DNA from 4 places in the Acidovorax sp. LjRoot117 genome. Region 4 is predicted to be linked to each of the others. Evidence: predicted binding sites of a transcription regulator. Region 4 holds the regulator's gene; each other region holds the start of a gene.

Region 1 (5,354 bases), on a different contig from region 4:
TGGACTTGCCGCAGCCCGAGTGGCCGATCAGCGCGACGAACTCCCCCTTGGCGATCGTGAGGTTGATGTTCTTGAGCGCCGGGAACAGGCCCTTGGCGGTCTTGAAGGTCTGCTCCACGCCATGGACTTCGATGAACTTGGTGGTGAGAGAGGTGTGCATGAGGAACTCCTGGTTGTTTCAAGGCCCGCAGTGGCCCCGGCTTGGCCGGACCGCTGGGGGGCGCCTGAGGGGATGACGCGCCGCAGGCGCGGCTCAGGGGTGGGTCAGGTCTTGACTTCTTCGAAGGTGAACGCAGTGGCCAGCTTGATGAGCGCAAACTCCAGCACCAGCCCGACGATGCCGATCACGAAGATCGCGATGATGATGTTCTTGACGTTCAGGTTGTTCCACTCGTCCCACACCCAGAAGCCGATGCCGACGCCGCCGGTCAGCATCTCGGCCGCCACGATCACGAGCCATGCGGTGCCCACGGCCAGGCGCACGCCGGTCAGCATGTAGGGCAGCACGGCGGGGAAGAGTATCTTGGTGGCGATCTTCCACTCCGACAGGTTCAGCACGCGGGCCACGTTCATGTAGTCCTGCGGCACGCGCTGCACGCCCACGGCGGTGTTGATGATCATTGGCCAGATGGAGCAGATGAAGATGGTCCAGATGGCGGCCGGGTTGGCGCCCTTGAACACCAGCAGGCCGATGGGCAGCCAGGCCAGGGGCGACACGGGGCGCAGCAAGCTGATCAGCGGGTTGAACATGCGCGACAGGAAGTTGAAACGCCCGATCACGAAGCCCGCCGGAATGCCCACCAGCGCCGCCATGCCGAAGCCGATGGCCACGCGCTCCAGCGACATCAGCACGTTCCAGCCCACGCCCTGGTCGTTGGGGCCGTTGCGGTAGAACGGGTTGCTGAAGATCTCCAGCGCCTGCTTCCAGGTCTCCACGGGACTGGGGATGCTGCCGCCGGTGGTGGTGGACACCACCGCCCACAGGCCGATGAGCAGGCCCAGGCCGCACAGCGGTGGCAGCACGGCCATCCAGAAGCTGCGTGACAGCGCAGCCCAGTCACGCCGCGGTGCTGGCGGCGTGCTGGCGGTGGTGGATTGCGGTTGGCTGCTGGTGCCGGTCGCCGGCGTAGCGCTGGCCGTGGTGGCGGTGGCTGCAGGGTGCATGGCTTTTGTGGCAACCGGCGGGGCTGCATCCAACGGGGTGTGAAAAACGGCGCTGACCATGGTGTTCTCCTTCAAGAGGGGCGGGTGGTGCTGGCGGAGTGGATGTCGTCGTCAGGCCACGGCGATCAGGCCTTGACCTTGAAGCTGTCGGCGTACTTGGCGGGGTCCTTGCCGTCCCACACCACGCCGTCCATGAACTTGCTGCTGCGCATCTCGGTCTTGGGCACGGGGGTCTTCGATGCGGCGGCGGCCTGCTTGTAGACGTCGATGCGGTTCACGGCCTTGGCCACGTTCAGGTAGTCGGGGTGGTCCTTGATCAGGCCCCAGCGCTTGTGCTGCGTGAGGAACCACATGCCGTCCGACAGGTATGGGAAGTTCACCGCGCCGTCGTTGAAAAACTTCATGTGGTTGGGGTCGTCCCAGGTCTTGCCCATGCCGTCCTGGTAGCGGCCCAGGATGCGCTGGTTGATCGCGTCCACGCCGGTGTTCACGTAGGCCTTGCCGGCAATGGTCTCGGCCATCTTGTTCTTGTTGGCCAGGCCTTCGTCGATCCACTTGCTGGCCTCCAGGATGGCGGCCGTCACGGCGCGTGCCGTGTTGGGGTACTTCTGCACGAATTCGGACGTGGTGCCCAGCACCTTCTCGGGGTGGTCCTTCCAGATGTCCTGCGTGGTGGTGGCAGTCACGCCGATGCCGTCCATGATGGCGCGGTGGTTCCAGGGCTCGCCCACGCAGAACCCGTCCATGTTGCCCACGCGCATGTTGGCCACCATTTGTGGTGGCGGCACGGTGATGACCTTGGCGTCCTTCATCGGGTTGATGCCGTTGGCCGCCAACCAGTAGTACAGCCACATGGCGTGCGTGCCGGTGGGAAAGGTCTGCGCGAAGGTGTACTCGCGCTTCTCGCTGGCCATCAGCTTGGCCAGGCCCGCGCCGTTGACGGCGCCTTTGTCCGCCAGCTTCTTGGACAGCGTGATGGCCTGGCCGTTGTGGTTGAGGTTCATCAGCACGGCCATGTCCTTCTTGGGGCCGGCCAGGCCCAGGTGCACGCCGTAGACCAGGCCGTACAGCACGTGGGCAAAGTCGAGCTCGCCGTTGACCAGCTTGTCGCGCACACCGGCCCAGGAGGCTTCCTTGGTGGGGATGATGGTCACGCCGTATTTCTTGTCGATGCCCAGCACCGAGGCCATCACCACGCTGGCGCAGTCCGTCAGCGGGATGAAGCCGATCTTGACCTCCTTCTTCTCGGGGGCGTCAGAGCCCTGGGCATGCACCAGCGCACGCAGCGCGGGGCTGACGCCGACGGCGCCCACGGTAGCGGCCTGCAGCACGGTGCGGCGGTTGAGGCTGGTTTTGAGCAGATCGGTCATGGGGCACTTCCTCGTAGCGTTAAAAACAAAAAGGCGTCCACACCACACCCCGCGAGATGCACACATGCATACGTCGGGGCGGGTGGGGACGCCTTTGTCCATTGCCAAGCATTGGGGCCTGGCATCAGCACCGGCCCGTCGTTGGGCCGCTGCTGTCAGGGGCAAGACCTTCATTGGTCTTGCCAGGGTTTATGCAAGCTGCGTGCCAACCTTTGATGCACCAGCTGCGCGCCTGCGCGGGGTGGTGATTGCTATGGAATTGATAGCTTGTGGCGCTTGTCTGTCAAGCGGTAGCGGCCAGTTTTAAACAAAATGGTGGTGCAATGGGTGCAGCGGGAACGCCCGCACTGCCTTTGTGCGGTGCACCATCTGGGAGGGGGCGAGAAGTGGGCGCGGACCAGGGCAGGGCGGGAAGGATAAAAGCGCGGCCATGCAGCACACCGAGAAGCCCCTGCTGCGGGCGCGCAGGCCCTCAGGGGGGATGTCACGGGTTCAGCCCAGCAGGTCCATCACATCCAGCATGCGCTGGGCGACGTCCACGAGCTTGAGGCCCTTGTCCATGGCCGTCTTGCGCAGCTTCTCGTACGCTGCCTGCTCGGTCAGGCCCTGGCGCTGCATCAGCAGGCCCTTGGCACGGTCGATGGTCTTGCGGTCCTTGAGCTCGGTCTTGGCATCGGCCAGCTCGGCGCGCAGGGCCTGTTCGTGCTGAAAGCGCGCCATCGCCACGTCCAGGATAGGGCGGATGCGCTGGGGCGACAGGCCGGCCACGATGTAGGCCGACACGCCCGCGGCCACCGCGTCCTTGACGTGCGAGGTGTCCTCGTCGTTGGTGAACATCACGATGGGCCGGCGCTCGTCGCGCGTGGCAACCACCACATGCTCCAGCGCGTCGCGCGCCTCGCTCTCGGCGTCCACGATGATCAGGTCGGGCTGGAGCTGCGCGATGCGCTCGCTCAGGAACACGTCGGCCGGCAGCGTGGCCACCAGGTTGAAGTTGTTCTCCAGCAGCCCGATGCGCAGCGCCCGCGAACGTTCCGCCTGCAACACGGCGTGTTCGTCGTCGGGATCGGCGATGGCCAGGTCCGGGGCCACCACCACGATGCGCAAAGACTCGTTCATACCCAGAAGCATAAGCAATTTTTACGCCACAAATTGGTGCGCAGAAGCGGTGCAGGACGTCCGATCATCACACCACCGAGCCCTGCGTGCCTTGCAGGGCCTGAAACTTGCTAATAGTTTGATGATTGGCAGGGCATACCCGATAGCCGCCTTCCATTCGCTCGCATATACATCTGGTCACATTGACATACTGATGAGGAATCTGCATGAACAAGCTTAACGACCGGCGCCGTTTTCTTTCCGCCGGCCTGGCCTTGACCGCGGTCACGTCTGCGGCGCTGCTGCTCCTGTCCGGGTGCAGCAAGGTGCCCGACACCATCAAGATCGGCGTGGCCCAGCCCTTGAGCGGCCCGCTGGGCGCGCTGGGGCAGGATCTGCTCAACGGCGTGAACCTGGCGGTGGCCGAGCTGAACAAGGGCGGCTATACCGTGGATGGCAAGCGCGTGACGCTGGAGGTGGTCTCGGTGGACGACAAGGCCGACGCCGCCACCGGCAAGACCGTGGCCCAGCAACTGGTGGATGCGGGTGTGGTGGCGGTCATCGGCCACCTGAACTCGGGCGTGAGCATCGAGACCGCGCCCATCTACGCGGCCAAGGACATTGCGCAGATCGCCATCTCCACCAACCCCAAGTTCACGCAGCTGGGCTTTCCCACCACCTTCCGCATGGTCGGCAACGACACCCTGCAGGCGCGCGCCATCGGCTCGTTCGCCGCCACGCAGCTCGGTGCGTCCCGCTACGCCGCACTGGACGACGGCACGCCCTACGGCAAGGGCCTGGCCGACGGTGCGGCCGCGCAGCTCAAGACCGAGAAGAAAGAGGTCGTGGTGCGCAAGTCGTTCGACGACAAGACCACGGCGTTCAATGAACTGGCCGGCGAGCTCAAGGCCGCCAAGGTGGAAGTCATCGTCTCCACCCTGAACGACTTCCAGGCGCTGGCGCTGCTCGAGGCCCTGCGCAAGGTCGACCACACCAAGGTCAGCCTGCTGGGCGGCGACACCATCAAGACCACCGACATGGTCAAGGGCGCCGGCATCATCGACGGCATCTACGCCACGTCGCCCGTGCTGGAGGCCAAGGAATTCGCCACCGGCAAGCCCTTCCTTGAAAAGTACATCGAGGCGTACAAGAAGCCGCCCGCCTATGGCGGCCACTACAGCTACGACAGCATGTACGTGCTGTCTGCCGCCATCCAGAAGGCCAAGTCGGCAGAGCCGAAGGAGATCACCAAGGCCATGCACAGCATCAACGGCTACGCGCCCGTGATCGGCACCATGACCTGGGACGACAAGGGCGAGCAGCGCTACGGCGCCGTGGGCGTGTACGAGCTGCGCAGCGGCAGCTGGGAGCTGCGCATGCGGTCGGACCGCTGGTAACGGTCCCTTGAGGTTGCGCCAGGTCGGTGGGCTCCACCGCCTTCTGCGCACCACGCTCCTCACGGCAAAGCCCCTGCCGGCCACCGCCCGCAGGGGCTTTGTGCCGTGGCGGCGGGCCATCCCGGTGCGGGTTTTACACTCGGGCGATGAGTTTGCTGATCCTTGGAATCGAATCCTCCTGCGACGAAACCGGCGTGGCCCTGGTGCGCTCCACCGACGACTCCGCCGTGCCCACCCTGTTGTCGCACGCGCTGCACAGCCAGATCGAGATGCACCAGGCGTACGGCGGCGTGGTGCCCGAGCTGGCCAGCCGCGACCACATCCG
Region 2 (5,354 bases), on a different contig from region 4:
GCGGCTGCGGCCGCAGCGCACCAGGCCGTCGATCATCACCATGCCGATGCCCGGGATGTCGCCCAGCTGCACGCTCTCCAGCAGCGTGGCGCCGGCCGTGTGCTGCGCGCGGTCCATGAACACGAAGTCCGCCGCGCGGCCCGGCTCGATCAGCCCGCAGTTCAGGTTGCGGATGCGCGCCGTGTTGCCTGTGGCAAAGCAGAACACCAACTCGGCGGGGATGTCGGCAAAGCTCGATATCAAGGCGATCATGCGCAGCATGCCCAGCGGCTGCACGCCCGAGCCGGCCGGGCCGTCGGTGCCCAGAATCACGCGGTGCGGGCACTTCAGTTCGATGGCCGCGCGCGCGGCCTGGATGGCGATCTTCTCGTTGCCGTTGTGCACCAGCTCGATCGCGCGCGACGACTTCTCGCACAGCTCGCACACATGCTTCCAGGGCAGCGAGGTGTGGCCGCCGTTGATGTGGCCGATCACATCGGCATCGGCCTCCAGCACCACGTCCTTGTCGATGAGGCCCGAGCCCGGAATGGACGGGCCGCCCGTGTGGATGGTGCTCTGGATGCCGTGCTTGCGCGCCCACGCCACCATCTGCTGGGCCTCGTAGCCCGCCTTCACGGAGCCCAGGCCCACTTCGCCCAGCAGCGTCACGCCCGCGTCGGCCAGGTCCTTGAAGTCCTGCTCGGTCATGCCCTTTTCGATGACCGGGGCACCCGCGATCACCTTCACGCCGCCAGGGCGGAAGTTGTCGAACGAGCGCTGCGCGGTGATGGCCAGCGCCTTCAGGCCCACGATGTCCTTGGGGCGGCCGGGCAGGTGGACCTCGCCGGCCGAGACCATGGTGGTCACGCCGCCGTTCATGGTGGAGTCGATCCAGCCGATCTGGTTTTGCCGCGGCGTCCAGTCGCCAAAGACCGGGTGCACGTGGCTGTCGATCAGGCCGGGGGCCACGCAGGTCTGGCGCGCATCGATCACGGTCTGCGCGTGTTCGGTGTCGCAATCCTTTTCGCGGCCCACGGCCACGATGAGTCCGTCGCTGACGACGATGGTGTCGGCATCGAGGATGGGGCGGTCGAGGTCGCCCGACAACAAGAGACCGATGTTTTTGATGACGACCTTGCCCGACTTGCCGCCGGCTGCTGCTTCTGCCATGGATTCTCCTCGTGGGTGGGGGTTCGGGCCCGTTGCGGCCCTCGCTCAGAAAATCGTTGTGTCCGGTGCGTCCTGCGTTTGCAGTGCTGCTTGCGGAGGTGCGTGCCGAAGATCTTCGGACCTTCGGCCGTCACTTGCCCTTGGGCAGGCTGGGGCCCGGCGCCACGGTGCGCAGCACGCTGTCGATGACGAAGCACTCCCAGTGCGCCAGCGCATCGGGCGTCTCCAGGTCTTCACCCAGAAAGGCCGACAGCGTGTGGCGGTTGGACATGTAGAAGTAGCCCGTGGCGGCGATCAGCAGGTACACGTCGCGCGCCGACACGTCCTTGCGGAACAGCCCTTGCGCTTGGCCGCTCTCCAGCACGCGGCGGATGACCTCGATGGCGGGCGACGAGTATTCGCGGGCCCGCATGGACTTGGAGATGTGCTTGCCCTTGTGCAGGTTTTCCGTGTTGAGCAGCGTGATGAACTCGGGGTTCTTGCGGTAGTAGCCCACCACGAAGCGGATCACCGCCTGCAGCGCCTCGACCGGCTTGGCGGTGTCCAGGTCGAGCTTGGACTCCGCATCGTTCATGCGCCGGTAGGTTTCCTCCAGCACCTCGATGAACAGGCCTTCCTTGCTGCCGAAGTAGTAGTAGATCATCCGGTCGAAGGACTTGGCCGCCTTGGAGATCTTCTCCACGCTGCCGCCTTCGTAGCCGTAGCGCGCGAACACCTTGGTCGCCGCTTTCAGGATGTTGTCGCGCGTGGTCTGTGCGGCCTGCTCGCGCACCCCCGTCTTGCGCACGGTGGGAGATCGGCTGGACGCTGTCCGGGTCTTGGGGGGAGTGGCAGACATGGCGGGTCCTGGTGGGTGGGGCCGGCAGCGGCACCTGTTCGACAGGCGCCCGGTGCCGGCCGGGAGATCACTGCTCTGCGAACGCGCGTTCGATCACGAAGTCGCCCGGCTTCGTGGTGTTGCCTTCCTTGAAGCCGCGCTCTTCCATCATGTGCTTGAGGTCGCGCAGCATCTCGGGGCTGCCGCAGATCATCACGCGGTCTTCCAGCGGGTTGAGCGCCGGCAGGCCCAGGTCGCGGGCGAGCTGGCCGTTCTCGATCACGGTCGTCACGCGGCCCTGGTGCTTGAACGCCTCGCGCGTCACGGTGGGGTAGTACTTGAGCTGCTTGCTCACGATCTCGCCCAGGAACTCGTGCTGGGGCAGCTCTTGGGTGATGTAGTCGTGGTAGGCCAGCTCCTTGACCTCGCGCACGCCGTGCACCAGGATGACTTCCTCGAACTTCTCATACGTCTCGGGGTCGCGCATCAGGCTCAGGAACGGCGCCACGCCGGTGCCGGTGGACAGCATGTACAGGCGCTTGGCGGGCAGCAGGTAGTCGATGAGCAGCGTGCCGGTGGGCTTCTTGCCCACCACGATGGTGTCGCCCACCTGGATGTGCTGCAGGCGCGAGGTCAGCGGGCCGTCGGGCACCTTGATCGACAGGAACTCCAGGTGCTCTTCGTAGTTGGCGCTGGCGATGCTGTAGGCGCGCAGCAGGGGTTTGCCGTTCTCGCCACGCAGGCCGATCATCGTGAAATGGCCGTTGGAAAAGCGCAGGGCCGTGTCCCGCGTGGTGGTGAAGGAGAAAAGGCGGTCCGTCCAGTGGTGGACGGAGAGGACGCGTTCTTCGAGAAAGGCGCTCATGGTGCTTGGTCGGAAAAGTTGAAAGTACAGAAGAAAACTGGCTGAAGTCCGCGCTGGCGGCGTGCTGGAGCGGGGCTCAGAACGCGATATCCAGGCCGGAAAGCTTGTGGCTCACAACCCTCCATTGTTCCGCATCTGGCAAAGCCGGTTTTCTTTTGGTGATTGTGGGCAGGCCCGGGGCCAGCTTTTTGTTGAATTCGAGGAAGATTTCCAGGCCCGGGGGCAGGTCGTCTTCGGCATAGATGGCGTTGGCGGGGCACTCGGGGATGCAGACCGCGCAGTCGATGCACTCGTCGGGGTCGATGACGAGGTATTCAGGCCCCTCCTTGAAGCAGTCGACCGGGCAGACATCGACACAGTCGGTGTACTTGCACCGAATACATGCATCCGTCACTACGTGCGTCATTTTGGGGCTCCTCGTGCACCGTTTCAGGGGGTGCGAAAACACCATTGCGGACCATCATCGATTGCGCTACATTCGCGATCAATGTAGCAATCACAACATTTAAGTTAAGTGAATGCTACACAAAATGCAATGCGCGTACAAGCATTTGAAAAGATGCAATGAATGGGCTCCACGATGACTGAACACACCAAGACCGACGGGCTTCCAGGCATGGATGCGCCAGAGCTGCCGCAGGTGCTGGAGCGCGCCCGGCCGCGCAACGAGCGCATGAACGCCGCCAAGGTGGAGTGCAACGCGTGCCCGGTGCTGTGCCAGATATCGGAAGGCCGCGCCGGCGCGTGCGACCGCTATGCCAACCACGCCGGCGTGCTGGTGCGCGTGGACCCGGTGGTGCTGCTGCGCAAGACGGTGGAGGCGGGCGAAGTTGCGCTGGTGCCCTTCGCAGGCCGCTCGTCCGCGGCGGATGCCGACGCGCCGGTGGACGCCGAAGGCGGCACCGCCGCCGATGCCGCCGCGCAGCCCGCCTGGAGCGGCGACCTGCTGCTGACAGAAGAAGTGTTCGTCACCGGCGTGGGCTCGTCCACCACCTACCCCGACTACAAGCCTGCGCCGTTCATCGTGGGCTCCAAGGTCGATGGCGTGGACATGGTCACCGTGGTCACCGAGGGCATCTTCAGCTACTGCAGCTTCAAGGTGAAGATCGACACCGACCGCTTCCTCGGCCCCGAGCAGGCCAACGTGCGCTGCAAGGGCGAGGTGGTGGGGCACGTCACCACGGCCGAATACGGCTCGCAGATGCTGTCGCTCGGCGGCGTGCACCACCTCACGGGCGGCAGCAAGAAGGAAGGGCGCATCGCCAACGAGATGATGCAGCTTCTGGGCAACAAGCAGGCGGTGGAACTCACCATCGACGGCGGCTCGCAGCTCGTGATCCAGGCCGGGCAGGCGCCCATCGTCAACGGCGTGGCCGAGCAGCGCATGCGCGTGGGCTGCGGCTCCGCGGCCATCGGCATCTTCGCGCGCCAGTTCTTCGGCCAGGCCGACGAGGTGGTGGTGGTGGACGACCACATCACCGGCGTGCTCACCGAGCACCAGGCCGGCCGCTGCCTGGACATGAAGTCCTCGGGCATCCAGATGCGCGGGCGCAAGTCCACCCCGGGCCGCTACTTCCAGGTGGCCAATCCCGGCACGGGCTGGGGCGGCACCGACATCGCCGACCCTCTGTCCATCATCGAAGGCTGGGACGCATCGGTCGCGTGGCCGGGCCTGCGCCTGCTCATGACCTCCACCACGGGCGAGCACGCCAGCTGGTACGTGTTGAACGAATCGCTGGTGCCGGTGGAGGCCGAGATGCCCGATGCGGTGCGCCGCATCGTGGAGCGTATCGGCGAGAACTGCGAGCCCTCGCTCACCTCGGTGCTCTTCCTGGGCGGCGCGGGCGGCAGCCTGCGCGCGGGCGTGACGGAAAACCCCGTGCTGCTCACGCGCTCCATCAAGAACGCGTTGGTCAACGTGACCTGCGGCGGCGCACCCGCCTATGTGTGGCCCGGCGGCGGCATCACCGTGATGGCCGATGTGCTGCGCATGCCCGACAACAGCTTCGGCACCGTGCCCACCCCCGCCATCGTGGCGCCCATCGAGTTCAGCATGCGCCGCACCGACTACGAGGCCCTGGGCGGCCATGCCGAGCAGATCCGCAGCCTGCGCGAGGTGCTGGAGCACGGCGCGTGGCACAACGACGGTGCGCCGCAGTCGCTGTCCTGGCAGGCGCTGCCCGCTGGCAACCCCTGGCCGCTGGGCCGCCCGCCCCTGCTGGGCTGAACGGCGCCTCGTTATGCACGCCTGCCGCAACTTTCTGCCCGACGGCCGCTGGCACTTCCAGCACGGACCCATCGACCTGGTCATCCAGGCCGAGGGTGAACGCAGCGCCGTGGCTGCCGCGCACGAGCGCGCCTGGCAGCGCTTCGAGGGGCTGCTGCAAGAGCTGGTGAACGAGCTGCCCGGCCTGCGCGCCCCGGTGGGTGAAGCCACCTCCTTGCAGGGTGTGGTCGCGCAGCGCATGTGGCAGGCCTGCCACCCGTACCGCAAGGGCTTCATCACCCCCATGGCCGCCGTGG
Region 3 (5,354 bases), on a different contig from region 4:
CTCACCAGCGGTGGCAGCGAGATCTTGAACGCCTGCGGAAACACCACGTCCAGGAAGACGTGCATCCGCCCCAGGCCCAGGGCCTTGGCGGCCTCGGTCTGGCCGCGCGGCACGGCCAGCAGGCCGGCGCGGATGGCCTCGGCGTTGTAGGCGCCCACGTTCAGGCCCAGTGCCAGCACGGCGGCTGCGAAGTCGGGCAGGTTCAGGCCCGGCACCAGCACCGGCAGCGCGAAGTACACGAACAGGATCTGCACCAAGAGCGGCGTGCCGCGGATGACCCAGATGTAGAAGCTCGCGACCCAGCGCACGGCCGCGAAGCGCGCGGTGCGGGCCAGCGCCGCGGCGGTGCCCAGCACCAGCCCCACGCTGCCGCTGATCAGCGTGAGCCACAGGGTGGTGCGCGCACCGTCAGAGAACGCCTGGGCGTTGGGGCCGATGGGATCGGGCAAAAAGGACAGCAAGCTGCCCAGCAGTGACAGCGCCAGCACCATCAGGATGACGGCCGAGACGAGCGTGGCGTTGCTGCGCTGCTGGCGGCTCCAGCGCTGCGGCCAAAAGGCAGTGAGCATGAAAAAAGACCCGGGTGACTACGAGCGGGTCGTGCTTACTGGCAGCGGACGTCTTCGTTGAAATACTTCTTGGACAGCGCGGCATAGCTGCCGTCGGCCATGACTTCGGCCAGGGCCTTGTTCCAGCCGCCGGCCAGCGAGGTGTTGCCCTTGGCCACGGCCGCAGCGATGCGCTCGATGAACAGCATGTCGCCCAGCTTGAAGCCCGCGCCGGGGTTCTTCTCGGCCACGGCCTTGGCCACGAAGCGGTCGGTCACCCAGGCGTCCACGCGGCGCGAGTTCAGGGCGCTGCGGGCGTCCACGTCGGTGGGGAAGTTCTTCATTTCCTTGATGGAGGAGACCTTCTGCACGTTCTCGAGGTAGCTGGTGCCGGTCTGCACGGCCACCACCTTGCCGGCCAGGTCCTTGGCGCTCTTGATGGCGGGGTCCATGGCGATGATCATGCCGCCCGAGCAGTAGTGCGGGTCGGTGAAGGTGACGGCCTTGGCGCGCTCGTCGGTGATGCCGTGCGAGGCGATCACGAGGTCCCAGCGGTCCTGGCGCAGTCCGGTCAGCAGGGCGTCGAAGCCCAGGGTCTTCCACTGGATGGTCACACCCATCTTCTTGGCCACCAGTTCGGCCGTCTCCACTTCGAAGCCCGTCAGCGTGGTGCCGTTGAAGAAATTGAACGGGGCGAACTGCCCCTCGGTCGCAATCAGGATCTTGCCGTCCTTCTTGACCTCGTCCAGCGTGCGGGCCTGGGCAGAAGTGAAAGCGGCACAAAGCGCGAGGGCGGTGGCTACAGCCTTGAACAATTTCATGGGAGGGGTCCTGTCAGGGGTATTTCAGGTACAAAAAATCCGGCATGCGGGTAGCAGGCCGGAGGCTGGTGGTTCGAACGCGCAGGCATCGCAAAACGCGAAGCCTGCCGTCATCAAGTGGTAATGATTATAAATATGCGAATTTTTTCCTTGGGCCTGCGGACAACCCTCAAAGCCCCGTTGTGTGCCAATTCACAACAGGTTTAGAGCGGTGTCCCCAACCGGACGCAGGGGCTGGGCCCGCGGTTGCAGGGCGCGGTCTGCACTACCGGCGCGCCCCAGCCCAGTGCCCCCGCGCAAGGGCCGCCCCGCCGCGCTGGGGGCGTCCCCCTCCAGGGGGAAGGCGCCGAAGGCGACTCAGGGGGTTACCGAAGAAATGCGTCGTAGCCGGTCTTGAGGATCAGCGTGCTCACCACCACGATGAAGATGCCGCGCACAAAGCCCGTGCCGTGCTTGAGCGCCAGGTGCGTGCCCAGCAGGCTGCCCACCACGTTGGCCACCGCCAGCGTCACCGCGAAGTGCCACCACACGTGGCCCTTGGCCGCGAACAGTGCGATGGCGGCAAAGTTGGTCGCGCAGTTGAGCAGCTTGGCCGACGCCGATGCGTTGAGGAAGTCATACCCCAGCAGCCGCACGAACAAAAAGACGAAGAAGCTGCCGGTGCCGGGGCCGAAGAACCCGTCGTAGAAACCGATCAGCACGCCGATCAGGCTGGCGGCCACCACCTCTGTGCGGCCGCTGTAGCGCGGCGTGTGGTGCCGCCCCAGCTCCTTCTTGGCCAGGGTGTAGGCCAGCACACCCAGCAGCACCAGCGGCAGCAGCTTGCGCAGAAAGTCCGCCGACATCACCGTCACGGCCCACGCGCCGGCGAAAGAGCCCGCGAACCCCGTGGCGGCCGCGGGCAGCATGGCGTGCCACCGCACCTGCACGCGCCGGCTGTACTGCCAGGTGGCCATGGCCGTGCCCCACACCGACGCTGCCTTGTTGGTGCCCAGCAGCGTGGCCGGCGGCGCCGCCGGAAAAGCCGCGAACAGCGCCGGCACCATCACCAGCCCCCCTCCGCCCACGATCGCGTCCACAAACCCTGCCAGCAGCGAGGCCAGGGTGATAAAAATCCATTCCATCGCTGGATTGTCGCACCCGGTGCGCTATCAATTCAGGAGTCATCGGTGCGCCCGGCGAGGCCGCACACGCTGCGAGCAGGCAAGAAAAAGGCGCTGGGATCGCCAGCGCCTGGAAAGGGTCTGCACCTCGTTGGGTGCTTTGAATATGTTTATTGGTAGAAAGTGTCTCCTCGGGCCCCTCGCTTGGCACACCGAAGCGCGCTCTCGAGTGCCGCAACTGTAACGGCCGCACCCCTGTGGTGCATTGGGGGTTTCCCGACCCCTTTCCGGGGCATGGGGCTGGGGCACCCCCTGCATCTCCCTGGCATTTTCTGCTGGCATGGCTCGTGCAACCTGCTTGTAACAATTTGCGATAAGGAGCCTTCATGCGGGGAACTGTGCACCGGATTGTGGCGTGGGTGGTCTTGACCTTGGGGCTGTGTGCGGCTGCGCTCGCGCAGGGCACGCCGCCGGACGCAGTGCCTGCGCCCGTGCGGCCCATGCTGGTGGCCCAGGACACGATCAGCGCTGCGCACACCGGCTGGATGATGACCTCGACCGCGCTGGTCCTGCTGATGACGCTGCCGGGCGTGGCGCTGTTCTATGCGGGCATGGTGCGCAAGAAGAACGTGCTCAACACCATGGCCAGCGTGGTGGCGGTGGCGGCGCTGGTCAGCCTGTGGTGGTTCGCGGCAGGCTACTCGCTGGCCTTCACGCCCGGCAGCCCGTGGCTGGGCGGGTGGGACCGGGCGGGCTTTGCCGGGCTGGACTTCGATCTCGCGGGCGGCAAGCTCGCGGTGAGCCATGTGGCGCCGCACATCCCCGAGTCGGTGTACGCGATGTTCCAGCTCACCTTCGCCATCATCACCGCCGCGCTGCTGGTGGGGGCGCTGGTCGAGCGCATGCGGTTTTCCGCGCTGCTCATCTTCACCAGCCTGTGGACCCTGGTGGTCTATGCGCCGGTGGCGCACTGGGTGTGGGAGCCCGGCGGCTGGCTCGCGAAGATGGGCGCGCTCGACTTTGCGGGCGGCTCGGTGGTGCACGTCAACGCGGGCGTCGCGGGGCTCGTCTGCGCGTGGTTCCTGGGGCGGCGCACGGGGTACGGGCGCGAGCCCTTCGAGCCCTACAACCTGGGGCTCACCATGGCGGGCGCCGGCATGCTGTGGGTGGGCTGGTTCGGCTTCAACGCCGGCTCGGCCGTGGCGGCCGATGGCCGTGCGGGCCTGGCGATGGCGGTCACGCACCTGGCGGCGGCCGCGGGCGCCCTGTCGTGGATGGTGGGCGAGTGGATCGTGCGCGGCCGCCCGTCGCTGCTGGGGCTGTGCTCGGGCCTCATCGCGGGCCTGGTGGCCATCACGCCGGCCGCGGGTTTTGTCACGCTGCGCTCGGCGGTGATCATCGGGCTGGTGGCGGGCCTGGCGTGCTACTGGGGCGCCACGGGGCTCAAGCGCCTGCTGCGTGCCGATGATTCGCTGGATGTGTTCGGCGTGCATGGCATCGGCGGGATCGTGGGCTCGCTGCTCACCGGCGTGCTGGCCAGCCCCACGGTGGGCGGCGCCTCGGGCAGCCTGCTCACCCAGGCCATCGGCGTGGGCGCCGTGATGGCCTACAGCCTGGTGGTGACCGGGGTGCTGCTGTGGATCACCAACTTCGTGGTGGGCCTGCGGGTGGACGAGCAGAGCGAGCAGACGGGGCTGGACATCGCCCAGCACCGTGAGCGGTTGGGGGGGTAGCGGTGTTCCCCCTGAGTCGCCTTCGGCGCCTTCCCCCTGGGGGGGACGCCACCGGTGGCCTGGCGAAGCCAGTTCCACGGCGGCCCTCGCCTGGGGGGCGCAGGCTCGAAGGCCGTGGGCAGGGCCTCCCTTCAGACGTTACCTCCACTGAACTGTGACCCCTATGTCTCAAGGAGCGACCATGCCTGATTCCGACAAGCTGGCCATTGCCGCCCACCTGCACGTGCTGCTGCGCCGCAAGACGGGGCGCGTGACGGATACCGAGTGGATGGCCGTGAACGTGGACTATGCGGCCGAGGTGGTGCGTTTTGCGCGCCAGCGCGCCCAGGAGGACGGCGTGCCCGAACTCGCCGACTGGGCCGACCGGCTGGACCACGCCATGCACGCTGCGCCACCGCCTGCCGCGCGGCGCCCGCTGCTGGACGTGGCGACCCAGGCCATGCGCCAGCGCAGTGCGCCTGCCGCGCCCGAGCCCGCTCCCGAGGTGCCGCGCTATGTGGGCGGTATCCGCTAGCGGATGTCCCGCCGCCGGTATGGCTCAGTGCGCGGGAGCGCTGCCGCCGGCAAACAGGGCGGCAGTGGGCAGCAGGCCTGTGAGCTTGTCGTCGCCATAGGTGCGCAGCACCTGCGACACCACCACCTGGTAGCCATTGAGCCACTGCGCCTGCGCGGCCTTGGCCTCGAGGTGGGTGGGGTGGCTCATGAGCGCCTGCAGTGCCTCGAGCGACTGCCAGTAATACACGTTGGAGACGAGGCCCCGTGCCGTGTCCTCCCACGCCTCTTCACCCAGGTAGCCGTCGATGGAGCGGGCGGCGGTGGCAATCGCCTGGTCCAGGCGGTGGAAGGTGTCGTCGAATTGCCGGGTGGCAAAGATGAAGGTGGAGGAGTACATGGGGCGCGATGGTAGTCACATCGCAGGCGGTCGCCTCGCTTCATCCACGCCAGTTCCCGCTGGCCTGTCTGCCTGCCTGTCTGCCTGCCCGCCTGCGGGCATGGGTGGTGGTGCCGAGGATCGTTGCGGTTGTTCCGGGGTCGTGCCCGGTGGCTTCCAGCAACCCACCACCGTTCACGCCGAGCCCGTCGAAGCGCGGCGCAGGCTGCGACAAGCTCAGCCCGAACGGTGGGTGGGAGTGCTGGAGCCCGCCGCCT
Region 4 (5,354 bases):
CACGATTGCAGGCCGGGTTGGCACAGAGCCGTATTTCTCCAGAAGCGATCGACTCGTATAAAAAGGCGCTTTCTGCAAGCACTACATCGGAGCGCCAGCAGATTATTCGCGATCTTCCTCCCACTTATCGGGATGTACTCCAGCCGAACCAAACAAAATAACACCCTCAATTATTAGGAACTTGCTATTTTTGGGTAAAATATTTATAACTGCCGAATGAAGATTACTAGACGGAAATTTCGCAGGTCCTTGGCCGTTGGGCAATGACTCTCCTTGCAGGCAGTAAGCGCATGATGAGGCCCTGCGCATCGGACTGAATGTCTCAAACAACAGAGCTGAAGAGCTTGTCAGCAAACAGGCTCGGCACGCGGGCTCAGCCGGCGAATGCGGTTACCACGACCACCAAGGCGGTCGCTATCGCCGTGGGCCACGACCAGCAATTGACCCCGTCCTAGCCAGTCGTGGCGAGCAACCCACACGGCGCCTGAGTCTGGCAGCTAGCACCAGGGTGGGCGCAGGATATGCATAGGGGCTACTATGACCGGTTTGACGGCTACAGGGCATGATCGATGACACACATACCCTGTCCGCTTCTCACTGCAAAGCGCGCCCCTTCGCATGGCAAGCCTGCTAATAGGCGAGCGAATCTGCCCAGTCAAGGAAAATTTTCCGCCAAACAAATGCGTGTCAGTCGCCACGGGCAAGGTTGCAGAGCTTCCGCCCGCAACAGGCCCGGTTGTTTTTTCTGGGGCGACGAGCCCTCGCGTATTGCCCAGACAGCGTGCAATAGGTTAACCCTGGTGCAACACACTGCTCCGTAGCAGTTCACGGATCGTAGGCGGCATCGCCGCCGCCTTGCGGTCGCGCTTGCCGATGAAGACGATACCGATCTTGCCGCGGGCCACCTCGCGCCCCGAGGTCTTCTCGGTCATGCGGAACACGAGGTCGAAGCCATAGCGGTTGAAATCCACCGGCGCCATCTCCACGCACATGGTCTCGCCATGAAAGCCCTCGGACTTGTACTGCGCCACGATGTCGCCCACCACGATGGACAGCCCGCCCACGTCGGCCTCCGGGTAGCCCAGCGACTGGAAGAAACGCACGCGCGCCTCGGACACCAGGCTCAGCAGCTGCGCGTTGTCCAGGTGCCCGCCCTGGTTCACATGGCTGATGTAGATCTGCATCTCGGTGGAAAAACCGAACTGCGCGGGAAGGTCGAAGACGATGCGGGCCATGGCTGGGCGGTGGGGGTGGAGCGGAGGTGGAAGCGTGGAACAAGGACAACGGGCGGGCACCCGCGGTGGCGGCGTGCATGCGGTACTGCGCAGGGCCGCTGGGTGCCGGGGATTTTCTGCAGCGACAGGCCCTGCGGCCCACGGCGGGTGGTGCCATGGGGCGGTGCGGCACATCCGGGCAGCTTCTTGCTGACAGCACGCCCGGTGTCTCTTATGCTCGCAGGCATGAGATTTTACCGGAGCCCCTCCCCCGGCCTTTTCCGCCAGGCCGTAGCCGCCACGCTGGCAATGGCCGCGCTGGTGCTGGCACCGATGGCGGGCGCCCAGACGCTCTACAAAACGGTGGGCCCGGACGGCCGGGTCGTCTACAGCGACAAGCCCCCCACGGGCGTGGGTGTGGACAAGGCGATGAAGCTGGACAACCTGCCGGTCAGCGTGGTGCCGGGTGCAGAGCCCCGCGCGGCCGACCGCAGCCCCAAGACCGAGCCCCCCGCCGCAGCACCCCGTGGCGACGTCGTGCTCTACATGGCCACCTGGTGCGGCTACTGCAAGGCCGCCAAGGCGTACCTGGCGCAAAAGGGCATTGCCTACCGCGAGCTGGACGTCGATACGCCGGTGGGCAAGGCGGCCTTTGCACAGATTGGCGGGCGGGGTGTGCCGGTGCTGCTCACCAACGGCCAGCGGTTGTCGGGCTTCAGCGCGCAGTCCTACGACGCCGTTTTCGCGCCCCAGCGCAAGTAGCCTGGCCTCGCACCCCACCGCACCGCAGTTGGCGGGCCGGTGGGTGGGCGGCGATCTTCCGGCGCAGGCCCTGCAGCGCTGACAGAGCTACAGCGCCTTGCGCAGATTGGCCGGCGCGATCTTGAGCGCTTCGCGGTACTTGGCCACCGTGCGGCGTGCGCACTCGATGCCCTGCTCCTTGAGCATCTCGGCGATCTGGCTGTCCGACAGCGGCTTGGTGGGGCTCTCGGCCGCGACGAACTGCTTGATCAGCGCGCGCACGGCGGTGCTCGACGCATTGCCGCCCGTCTCGGTGCCCAGGCCCGAGCCGAAGAAGTACTTGAGCTCGTAGGTGCCGATGGGCGTGGCCATGTACTTGGCGGTGGTCACGCGGCTGATGGTGGACTCGTGCAGGCCCAGCTCGTCGGCAATGTCGCGCAGCACCAGCGGGCGCATGGCCAGCTCGCCATGCGTGAAGAAGTTCTTTTGCCGCTCCACGATGGCGCGCGAGACGCGCAGGATGGTGTCGAAGCGCTGCTGGATGTTCTTGATGAACCAGCGCGCCTCCTGCAGGCGCTGCTGCATGCCCTGGTGGCCTTCGCCGCCCTTGTGGCCGCGCAGTGCGCCGGCGTAGATGTCGTGCACGCGCAGGCGCGGCATCACGTCGGGGTTGAGTGCGACGATGAAATTGTGCTGCCCGTCGCGCCCGTTGGCGCGGCCCGCTTTGCGCACGATGACGTCGGGCACGATGATGTTGCGCTCCACGTCCACAAACTTGCGGCCCGGGCGCGGCTCCAGCCGGGCGATCAGGGCCATGGCGGCGCGGGTGCGCTCCTCGCCGTCGCCGCACAGCTGCGTCAGGCGGCGGATGTCGCGGCGCGCCAGCATCTCCAGCGGCTGCTGGCACACGCGCAGCGCGGTCTGCACGGTGTCGGGGTCGATCTCGCTGTCTTCGTCCGCGGCCAGCGCCTTGAGCTGCAAGGTCAGGCACTCGCCCAGCCCGCGCGCGCCCACGCCCACGGGCTCCAGGCTTTGCAACAGGCGCTGCGCCACCGTGAAGCGGTGCACCAGCTCCTCGATCTGCTCCAGGTCGTCGGGGCCGGCCAGGCTGATGGCCAGCTCTTCGAGCGGGTCTTCGAGGTAGCCGTCGTCGTTGAGCGATTCGATCAGGAACCGCAGCGCCGCGCGGTCCACCTCGGACAGGCGCAGCGACAGCGCCTGGCGGTGCAAAAAGGCAGTGAGCGATTCGTGCGTGCGGGCCAGCTCGGTGGCGTCGGCCTCGTCGCCTTCGGCATCGTTGCGGTTGCGGGCGGGCGCATCGCCGCCCCATTCGGTGTCGTTCGGTGCGACCTCGACGGTGCCGTCGCCGCTCCAGTCGGGCTCGTCGCTGGCGCTGCTGCCCGGCTCGGAGTCACCCAGCGGGCCGTCGGCCGCGGTATCGCTGGACGTGCTGGCGGTGGTGGCGCCGGGGGCGTTGGAATACAGCGTGTCGTCCGCGCTGTACTCGTCGGGCTGGGCAGGAACGTCGGCCGCCTCCAGGCCGAACTCTTCGCGCGGTGCCTCCTCGGCATTGCGCTCGAGAAACGGGTTCTCGTCGAGCATCTGCTCGACCTCCTGGCCCAGCTCCAGCGTGGACAACTGCAGCAGCCGGATGGACTGCTGCAGCTGCGGCGTGAGCGCCAGGTGCTGCGATACGCGCAGTGACAGGCCGGGCTTCATCGGGCAGCCGCCTTGCGGCCTGCAGGGCGCGCGGCGCACGCCGCCCCGCGGGGCGGCACAAAGGAGAGGCGGGGGTCGAACGTAAGGTCCATCGGTCTGCTACATGCGGAAGTGTTCGCCCAGGTACACCCGGCGCACTTCGGCGTTGTCGACGATCTCGGAAGGGGTTCCCTGCGCCAGCACCTGGCCGTCGCTGATGATGAACGCGTGGTCGCAGATGCCCAGCGTCTCGCGCACGTTGTGGTCGGTGATGAGCACGCCGATGCCCCGCGCCTTGAGGAATCCGATGATGCGCTGGATCTCGATCACCGCGATGGGGTCGATGCCGGCGAAGGGCTCATCCAGCAGGATGAAGCGTGGCTGCGTGGCCAGGGCGCGGGCGATCTCCACGCGGCGGCGCTCGCCCCCGGACAGGGCCATGGCGGGCGAGGCCCGCAGGTGGTCCACCCGCAGCTCCTGCAGCAGGGCGGTGAGGCGCTCTTCGATGGCCTCGCGCGGCAGCGGCTGGCCGTTCTCGCCGCGCTGCAGCTCCAGCACGGCGCGCACGTTTTCCTCGACCGACAGCTTGCGGAAGATGGACGCCTCCTGCGGCAGGTACGACAAACCCAGGCGCGAACGGCGGTGGATGGGCATGTGGGCGACCGACTGGCCGTCGATACGGATGTCGCCCGCATCGCTGCGCACCAGGCCCACGATCATGTAGAACGAGGTCGTCTTGCCCGCTCCGTTGGGGCCGAGCAGCCCGACGACTTCGCCCTTTTGCACGGTGAGCGACACATCCTTGACGACCTTGCGGCTGCCGTACGACTTGGCCAGGTGCTGCACCTCCAGCCGGCTGCCGACCTGTGGGTCTGCAGCGGAGGGTGCGCCGGACGAGACAGGCTGCGCGCTCACTGGGCGCCGCCGCCGAGGGTGTTGCTGGGGCGCAGCGCCGGTGCCGACGACGGCGCGGCAGGTGCTGCGGCGCCCGGTGGCGGGTCCTTGGGCGCCAGCACTGCGCGCACGCGGCTGCCAGGGGCCGGGGTGTCGCCTGCGGTGCTGGTGGACGGCTTGCGCTGGCCGTCCACGGTGAACACGTCGGTCAGGTTGTTGTAGACGATGACGGCGCCGGTGATCTCGTCGCTCAGCACCGCACCGCGGTAGCGGCGCAGCTCGGCGCGGGTGATGAAGCGCACGTTGTCGGCCTTGCCGTCGTACTCGATGACCTCGCTCTCGCCCTCGATGAACTCGTCGGGCGCACCAGGCACGGTGTCGCGCTTTTGGCGAAAGAACGCGCGCTTGCCCGCCTCGGCCGTCACCACCCCGTACTGGTAGCCCTCGGCGTCCTGGCGCACATCCAGCCGCGCACCGCGCAGGATGATGGACCCCTTGGTCATGACCACGCGGCCGGTGAACACGCTGGTTTGCTTGAGCTCATCGTGCCGCAGGGCGTCGGCCTCGATGTTCATGGGTTTGGCGCGGTCAGCCTTTTCAGCATGGGCAACGCCATGAATGCAGGCCAGGGCCGTGAGCAGGAGGGTTGGGAGGATGCTGTGTTTCATAGGGCACGAATCTTGCAGTTCATTGTAGCCACCCCAAGGCATGCGCCATGGAAAAAGACCCGCACGCTTCCACGCGCGTGGGGTCTCTGGCCCTAAGGAGTCGCTTCCTCGGCGCGGGACGGCAATGAAAAAAGCCCGC

The links. The regulator sigma-54, encoded in region 4, starts transcription at its own class of promoters, with help from an activator protein. The targets are predictions, from matches to a motif close to TGGCANGNAANCTGCTTT.
Region 1: a site for sigma-54 is predicted at 2,725-2,742, ahead of ACSQ3D_RS16215 (CmpA/NrtA family ABC transporter substrate-binding protein). Genes of this name have one in related genera too.
Region 2: a site for sigma-54 is predicted at 3,351-3,368, ahead of ACSQ3D_RS14420 (6-hydroxynicotinate reductase). Genes of this name have one in related genera too.
Region 3: a site for sigma-54 is predicted at 2,809-2,826, ahead of ACSQ3D_RS14995 (ammonium transporter). Genes of this name have one in related genera too.

What each region holds. Positions count from the first base shown of each region.
Region 1 covers NZ_CAXUPO020000005.1:232,489-237,842, reverse strand. The annotation lists gene ACSQ3D_RS16225 (ABC transporter ATP-binding protein) at 1-160, opposite strand, end outside; gene ntrB (nitrate ABC transporter permease) at 265-1,224, opposite strand; gene ACSQ3D_RS16215 (CmpA/NrtA family ABC transporter substrate-binding protein) at 1,290-2,534, opposite strand; gene ACSQ3D_RS16210 (ANTAR domain-containing response regulator) at 3,027-3,653, opposite strand; gene ACSQ3D_RS16205 (branched-chain amino acid ABC transporter substrate-binding protein) at 3,860-5,029, shown strand; gene tsaD (tRNA (adenosine(37)-N6)-threonylcarbamoyltransferase complex transferase subunit TsaD) at 5,176-5,354, shown strand, end outside.
Region 2 covers NZ_CAXUPO020000004.1:255,428-260,781, forward strand. The annotation lists gene ACSQ3D_RS14400 (amidohydrolase family protein) at 1-1,149, opposite strand, end outside; gene ACSQ3D_RS14405 (TetR/AcrR family transcriptional regulator) at 1,280-1,987, opposite strand; gene ACSQ3D_RS14410 (ferredoxin--NADP reductase) at 2,055-2,831, opposite strand; gene fdxA (ferredoxin FdxA) at 2,908-3,237, opposite strand; gene ACSQ3D_RS14420 (6-hydroxynicotinate reductase) at 3,412-5,058, shown strand; gene ACSQ3D_RS14425 (UPF0280 family protein) at 5,072-5,354, shown strand, end outside.
Region 3 covers NZ_CAXUPO020000004.1:383,358-388,711, forward strand. The annotation lists gene ACSQ3D_RS14980 (amino acid ABC transporter permease) at 1-569, opposite strand, end outside; gene ACSQ3D_RS14985 (ABC transporter substrate-binding protein) at 605-1,369, opposite strand; gene ACSQ3D_RS14990 (sulfite exporter TauE/SafE family protein) at 1,735-2,493, opposite strand; gene ACSQ3D_RS14995 (ammonium transporter) at 2,859-4,205, shown strand; gene ACSQ3D_RS15000 (hypothetical protein) at 4,387-4,719, shown strand; gene ACSQ3D_RS15005 (antibiotic biosynthesis monooxygenase family protein) at 4,744-5,097, opposite strand.
Region 4 covers NZ_CAXUPO020000016.1:17,258-22,611, reverse strand. The annotation lists gene ACSQ3D_RS25550 (O-antigen ligase family protein) at 1-161, shown strand, start outside; gene ACSQ3D_RS25545 (acyl-CoA thioesterase) at 792-1,235, opposite strand; gene ACSQ3D_RS25540 (glutaredoxin domain-containing protein) at 1,461-1,976, shown strand; gene ACSQ3D_RS25535 (RNA polymerase factor sigma-54) at 2,064-3,674, opposite strand; gene lptB (LPS export ABC transporter ATP-binding protein) at 3,774-4,568, opposite strand; gene lptA (lipopolysaccharide transport periplasmic protein LptA) at 4,565-5,215, opposite strand.